DNA from 2 places in the Flavonifractor sp. An91 genome. Region 1 is predicted to be linked to the other one. Evidence: a T-box and tRNA genes for the amino acid it is inferred to sense, from the RefSeq annotation. Region 1 holds a T-box; the other holds one or more tRNA genes.
The links. The T-box of region 1 lies ahead of tyrS (tyrosine--tRNA ligase). A T-box ahead of a tRNA ligase gene usually reads a tRNA of that ligase, here a tRNA-Tyr.
Positions count from the first base shown of each region.

Region 2: it has a tRNA-Tyr gene. The T-box ahead of tyrS (tyrosine--tRNA ligase) is inferred to sense a tRNA for this amino acid. The anticodon was not compared.

Region 1 covers NZ_NFHA01000003.1:7,326-10,731, reverse strand. Annotated here, with positions in the region: gene recN (DNA repair protein RecN) at 1-1,186, shown strand, start outside; T-box leader at 1,253-1,495, shown strand; gene tyrS (tyrosine--tRNA ligase) at 1,868-3,097, shown strand; gene B5G42_RS02815 (AI-2E family transporter) at 3,247-3,406, shown strand, end outside.
Region 2 covers NZ_NFHA01000016.1:34,925-38,330, forward strand. Annotated here, with positions in the region: gene rpoN (RNA polymerase factor sigma-54) at 1-859, opposite strand, end outside; gene B5G42_RS10295 (sigma-70 family RNA polymerase sigma factor) at 957-1,229, opposite strand; gene B5G42_RS10300 (hypothetical protein) at 1,255-1,488, opposite strand; tRNA gene B5G42_RS10305 (tRNA-Thr) at 1,747-1,822, shown strand; tRNA gene B5G42_RS10310 (tRNA-Tyr) at 1,835-1,919, shown strand; gene B5G42_RS10315 (LexA family protein) at 2,199-2,828, shown strand; gene B5G42_RS10320 (DUF6483 family protein) at 2,844-3,203, shown strand; gene B5G42_RS10325 (cupin domain-containing protein) at 3,217-3,406, shown strand, end outside.

The sequences.
Region 1 (3,406 bases):
GATCTCATCCCTCCGGATGGACGAGGCGGAGAAGGCCCGGCGCATTGACAGCCTGGAATTTCAGATCGGCGAACTGGAGCGGGCCGAGCTGCGGAGCGGGGAAGAGGAAGAACTGACGGAGCGGCGGGATCTGCTGCGCAACGCCGGTAAGCTGATGAAGAGCGTGGAAGGCGCGCATCTGGCCCTGTCCGGCGATGATGAACGGGAAGGAGCCGCTGCCCTGCTGGGGGAGGCGGAGCAGTCTCTTCATGCCGCCGGCCGCATCAGCACCCAGGCCGCCGAGCTGTTGGAAAAGCTGGTGGAACTCCGCTGCGCCGCCGAAGACATTGCCGAGCAGATCCGGGATCTGCGGGACGCCTTTGACTTTGAACCGGGGGAGCTGGACCAGATCGAGAGCCGGTTGGACGTACTCCACCGGCTGAAGAAGAAGTACGGCGATTCGGTGGACGAGATGCTGGACTATCTGGACCGCTGCAAAAAGGAACTGGACGAGATCCAGTTCTCCACTGATACCATTGCCCGGCTGGAGAAGGAGCAGTCCAAGGCCCTGGCCGACGCCCGAAAGGCGGCGGAGACCCTCAGCCAGACCCGAAAGAAGGCGGCCAAGGCGCTGGAACAGCGGATTCAGAGCGAATTGGCCCAGCTGGATATGCCCAAGGTCCGGTTCCAGGTGGAGTTTGGACCCAAGCCGGGGGAGTTCGCCATGGACGACACCGGCATGGACGAGGTGCAGTTTCTCATGTCCGCCAATGTGGGCGAGGACCTGAAGCCCATCCAGAAGATTGCCTCCGGCGGTGAGTTGGCCCGCATCATGCTGGCCCTGAAAAATGTGCTGGCGGAAAACGATCAGGTGGGCACCATGGTCTTTGACGAGGTGGATACCGGCGTGTCCGGACGGGCGGCCCAGAAGGTGGCGGAAAAGCTGGCCGATGTGGCCCACGCCAAGCAGGTACTGTGCGTTACCCATCTGCCTCAGCTGGCCGCCATGGCCGACGTCCACTTCTCCGTGGAGAAGGGGGAGAGGGGCGGCCGGACCTATACCCAGGTGGAGCGTCTGACCCGCCAGCGCCGGTGCGAGGAGCTGGCCCGGCTTACCTCCGGCGAGCACATCACCGACGCTACCCTTGGCGCCGCCGGGGAGCTGCTGGACAGTGCGGAGACCTACAAGAAACTACACAAAAGCTAGATTTTGTTGAGTACCGCTTTTCTGCTTGACAAACGGAGCAAGAGCGATTATAATCCTCATCAATATGACACTGCGATGACAGGGAGAAGTACCAACCCCCGTCCCGCCCAGAGAGCCCCCGGTTTGGTGAGAGGGGGAGGGGACAGGCTGGGAAATACACTCTGGAGCAGCCGCCTGAACAGGGGAGACCCCCAGTAGGGCCGTGTCGGGTGCGCCCGTTATCGCGCCGCCGTGTGTTGGCACGGCATGAGGCCGTTTTTGCGAGAAAACGGCGAACCAGAGGTGGTACCGCGTTTTTACGCCCTCTGTCCGAACGGACAGAGGGCTTTTTGCATGAAAGGGGGATTTTGTGGATCGGAATGTCTGTACCCGCTGCGGCGGGGAGATGGCCTGCATTGGACAGCATTTTCTGAAAAAAGGTGCGCCGGGCTGGCATTTGAGAGGGAATCTTGAGCGGAACGGGATGGAAGATTTAATGCCTGTGGAGCTATGGTGTTGCCAGAGCTGCCAACACCTAGACTTTTATCTGTCGGGAAGCATCTCCCAGGATGAGGGATCGGGCATTGCTCAGGTCCCCTGCCCCCACTGCGGAATCCTCCACGACATGGACGACGCCAAGTGTCCCCACTGCGGAAAGCGGTTATACTGATGACTACACCATTGAGATAAAGGAGAATGAACATGACTTGTTACGAAGAACTGAAGGCCCGTGGCCTCATTGCCCAGGTCACCAACGAGGAGGAGATCTCCAAGATGATCAACGAGGGCAAGGCCGTCTTTTACATCGGCTTTGACCCTACCGCCGACTCCCTCCATGTGGGTCACTTCATGGCTCTGTGCCTGATGAAGCGGCTCCAGATGGCGGGCAACCGTCCTATCGCCCTCATCGGCGGCGGCACCGGCTACATCGGTGACCCCTCCGGCCGTACCGATATGCGCAACATGATGACCCCGGAGACCATCCAGCACAACTGTGACTGCTTTAAGAAGCAGATGGAGCGTTTCATCGAGTTCGGCGAGGGCAAGGCCCAGATGGTGAACAACGCCGAGTGGCTCCTCAAGCTCAACTACATTGAGCTGCTCCGTGAGGTGGGCGCCTGCTTCTCCGTCAACAATATGCTCCGGGCTGAGTGCTACAAGCAGCGCATGGAGAAGGGCCTCTCCTTCCTGGAGTTCAACTACATGATCATGCAGTCCTACGACTTCTACCATCTGTTCCAGCACTACGGCTGCAATATGCAGTTCGGCGGCGACGACCAGTGGTCCAATATGCTGGGCGGCACCGAGCTGATCCGCCGCAAGCTGGGCAAGGACGCCCACGCCATGACCATCACCCTGCTGCTCAACTCCGAGGGCAAGAAGATGGGCAAGACCGCCAAGGGCGCCGTGTGGCTGGACCCCAACAAGACCAGCCCCTATGAGTTCTACCAGTACTGGCGCAACGTGGGCGACGGCGATGTGCTCAAGTGCCTGCGGATGCTCACCTTCCTGCCTCTGGAGCAGATCGACGAGATGGACAAGTGGGAGGGCAGCCAGCTCAACACCGCCAAGGAGATCCTGGCCTTTGAGCTGACCAAGCTGGTTCACGGCGAGGAGGAGGCCCAAAAGGCCCAGGATGCTGCCAAGGCCCTGTTTGTGGGCGGCGGCGATATGAGCAACGTGCCCTCCACCGCCCTGGAGGCTGGTGCGCTCACCGACGGCGCCATCGGTATTCTGGATCTGATGCTGGCCTGTAAGCTGGCGCCCTCCAAGAAGGAGGCCCGCCGCCTCATCGAGCAGGGCGGCGTGGAACTGGACGGCCAGAAGGTAACGGACGTATACACTGCCGTGACTGCCGAGCAGCTCTCCGGCGACGGCGTCATGATCAAGAAGGGCAAGAAGGTCTTCCACCGGGCCTCTCTGCAGGGCTGAGTGTTCAGGGGCTGCCGTCAGTGGGGCAGCCCCTTTCTTAATTTTACCTGACTTTGGTTGCAGGCGACAAACAGGCATGATACAATAAACCTGTTGGAAGGCTTACCGCCCCGGCAATGTGTGTGGCGGCTGCAAAGGAGGAAGGCACTGTGCCGGAAAAAGAGGACCCGAAGAACAAGAAGAAATGGTACATCCTGGATGGCAGCCATGTGCAGCTGCTCATTGTGCTCATCGTTGCCATCCTGTTCTATGTGGGATTGAACCATTTCAGCGTAGTAACTGTCCGAATCAACCAGTTTATGGGGGTTC
Region 2 (3,406 bases), on a different contig from region 1:
TCTCCTTCAGCAGACGGGTATAGTACCCGCTGATCCCCAGAGTGGGGAAATAGTAGTCGTTGGTCAGCAGCTCGAAGTGATCGGGAAAGCTGACCACGATGATATCGGGATTGATGTAGGTCAGGTTCTCTCTGGCGGCAAATCCGGTGCCCGGCCGGGGATTCAGGGTGCGGATCAACTCGCAGGAGGCCCGCACCTCCTCCGGGGTTGCCTTCAGCTCCCGGGCAATGAGGCCGTAGCGGCTCTTGGACAGGGCATCCAGCTGGCTCTCCACAATACGCACTGCCAGCTGGTCCACCGGCGTACGGCGCACCAGCTGGAGCCGCAGGCATTCGGACAGGTCCCGGGCCCCCACGCCGGCGGGCTCCAGGGACTGGACGGCAGCCAGCGCCTGCTCCAGCACCTCCACCGGGCAGCCGTAATCGGCAGCCAGGGCATCCAAAGGCTCATCCAGCCAGCCGTTGGCGTTGAGGCTCTCCACCAGGAAGGTACCGGCCTCCATGACCTCCGGCGGCAGATCCAGCACCTTGAGCTGGGAGAGCACATAGTAATACAGGTTGTCCTCCCGGTCCTCCATGGTGCCGTAATTGCCCAGCTGGTCGTCCTCCTCTTCGGTATCCTGCTGGTGATAGTAACGGTTCTGAGGGTCGGTGGATTCCAGCCACTCCAGCTTGCGGCGGAGCTGATCGCTCTCATCCGCCTTGTCGTACCGCTCCTCCGGCTCCAGCACCGGATTCTCCTGCACGGCCTCCTCAATGTATTCCAGCAGCTCCTGAGACCCCATCTGAAGGATCTCCATGGACTGCATCATCTGGGGAGAGAGGGTCTGTGTCTGCTTTTGTGTCAGGTTCAATTCCAAGGTAACTTCCTCCCTTCGCCCATTTTCGCGGTTTCTCGGAAGAAAGTATATCATGGAACCCCCTCACATTTCAACATCTCGCCCGGTAGAAAATACTTCACTCCCGAGGCGCCAGCAGCTGCTCGGCTCCATAGCGCAGGCAGCGGCGCAGCCGGGACTCTCCCCGCTTGATGTTGCGGGACACGGTGGATTTATCCACACCGGTCAGCTCGGCGATCTGCCGCATATTGAGCCCTTTTTCATAATAGAGCAGCATACACTCCCGCTGCCGGGGGGTTACATCCTCCTGGAGGGCCCGCATCACATTGCGGCGCAGCCGCCCCATCTGCTCGGAGTTATCCTCCGCCATGACCTGAGCATAGACTGCCATATCGGCGGCAAACTCTTTCCCTCTCCTATATCGTGTACCGGACATTGCAGTGATACCCCCTGTCGTAATAGCGCTCACACAGGACCGCTAGGTCCCGGGCCTCTCGCCACATGGCCTCCAGATGGCGAATGCGCTGTTCCAGCAGCCGGCGTCCGTGCTCGTCCACCGCGGCCGTCCTTCGGCTCTCCAGCAGCTGCACCCGCTGCCGCAGGGTCTCCGCACCTGCCCGATATTGAATCGATAACTCCTGTAATGTCATGCCTAGTCCCCTTCTCTCTGTCGGTAAGCTCCGCCCGGCAGAGCGGGCAAAGCTCCCGCTCCTGGCCATACAGCTCCGCGCCGCAAAGGCGGCACCACTCTGCCGGCGGTACCCGCTGCACATCCCGCAGCGGGTCTGTCCACACCCGTGGCCGGATACCCATTCCTCCTCCAAAAATTTTTTAAAAAATTTTGTTCTTTCTCTTGACAAATCCCCTTCTCCCTGATAAAATAACATTCGCTGTGGACGAGCTGGTCTGCTGGTGTAGCTCAGTTGGTAGAGCAGTTGATTTGTAATCAACCGGTCGGGGGTTCGAGTCCGTCCACCAGCTCCAACAAGTTCATATGGAGGAGTTCCCGAGTGGCCAAAGGGGGCAGACTGTAAATCTGTTGCGATTCGCTTCGGTGGTTCGAATCCACCCTCCTCCACCAAAAATGTCTCGCCAGAAGGCGGGGCATTTTTTATTTTCCTCCCCAATCGGGATGCCTCGCCGGACGGCGGGGCTTTTTTCTTCCCCTGCGTTTCTCCCCTCTCCGAAATAAATCTCCGATTGGTGATGAACTTATCCAAATATGGAACTTTCGTTCCATCGCATAGCCATAATAACACCAAACGGAGATAAAAGTCAATCATTTTTTGTCGAAGTATGTTGCGTTTGGTGATAAAATGTGATAGAATAGACCCACAAATTGGACAGGAGGGAACATGGTATGGAGCAGGAGAGCACCTTCGGCGCCCGTCTGCGCAGCCTGATGGAAGAGTCCGGCCTCAGCTATGAACAGCTGGGGGACCGGCTGAATATGAATCCCCAGACTCTGAACCGCTATGTCCTGGGCCAGCGTGAGCCCAAAATCGGCACCGCCGCCGCCATTGCCCGCTCCCTTGGGGTGGACCCGCTGTGGCTGCAGGGTTTCAACGTCCCCCGCCAGCCCCCCTGCCCTGCTCGCCGGGAGCCGGTGGTACCCATACTCGGTGTCATCCGGGCGGGCTCCCCTATTCTGGCCAGCCAGCAGATCGAGGGCTATGCCGCTGCCGACGTGCCCGATCCGGAGGAGCATTTCTATCTTCGGGTCACCGGCGACAGCATGATCAACGCCGGTATCAGGGACGGGGATCTGGTGCTCATCCGGCGGCAATCCACGGCGGAGAACGGTCAGATCGTGGCCTGTCTGGTGGACGGCGAGGACGCCACCCTGAAGCGGTTCCGCTGCCAGAAGGGTATGGTAATCCTTCAGCCGGAAAATCCCTGCTATGAGCCCAAAATCATTCCCCTGCGGGACTTCGAGCAGGGGTTGGCCCGCATCGTGGGCATAGCCGTCAAACTGGTGCGGGAATTATAACAAAGGAGCGATACCATGCTGACAGACGACTGGATGCTGCGGCAGGTGGACGGGTTGGCCCGTTCCCTGGCCAAGCTGGTTTTGAAGAAGGACTCCGCCGACTATCTGCCCACCGGTGCGGAGGAGGACGCAGCGCTGGATGCCCTCCATCTCCGACTGGTGGAGCGGCTGGCCGCCGGCGATGTGGGCGGCGGAGAAGATCTGCTCTTTCAGGAGAGCGACTGGGACGACCTGCGCTACCTGGAGGTGGCAGTGGACTTCTATGCCCGCGCCAACACCCTCACCGACGACCAGCTGGACCAGGCCGGCTTTGACCGGCAGGAGCTGCAGGAGGGCCTGCAGGAGCTGGCGGCCCGTTACGGTGTGATTCTGTAAGGAGGATACCCCTATGAAACTCTGTTTTTCCCAGATGGAAGAGACCCCCATACCTCAGTTCAAGGGGGGCGAAAAGACTACCTACAGCCGTTTTGTGGACGACTGCGTCAACCGCATCATGATGAACCGTCTGGAACCCGGCGCCTCCATCGGCCTGCACACCCACACCGGCAACAGCGAGGTCATGTACATCCTTTCCGGCA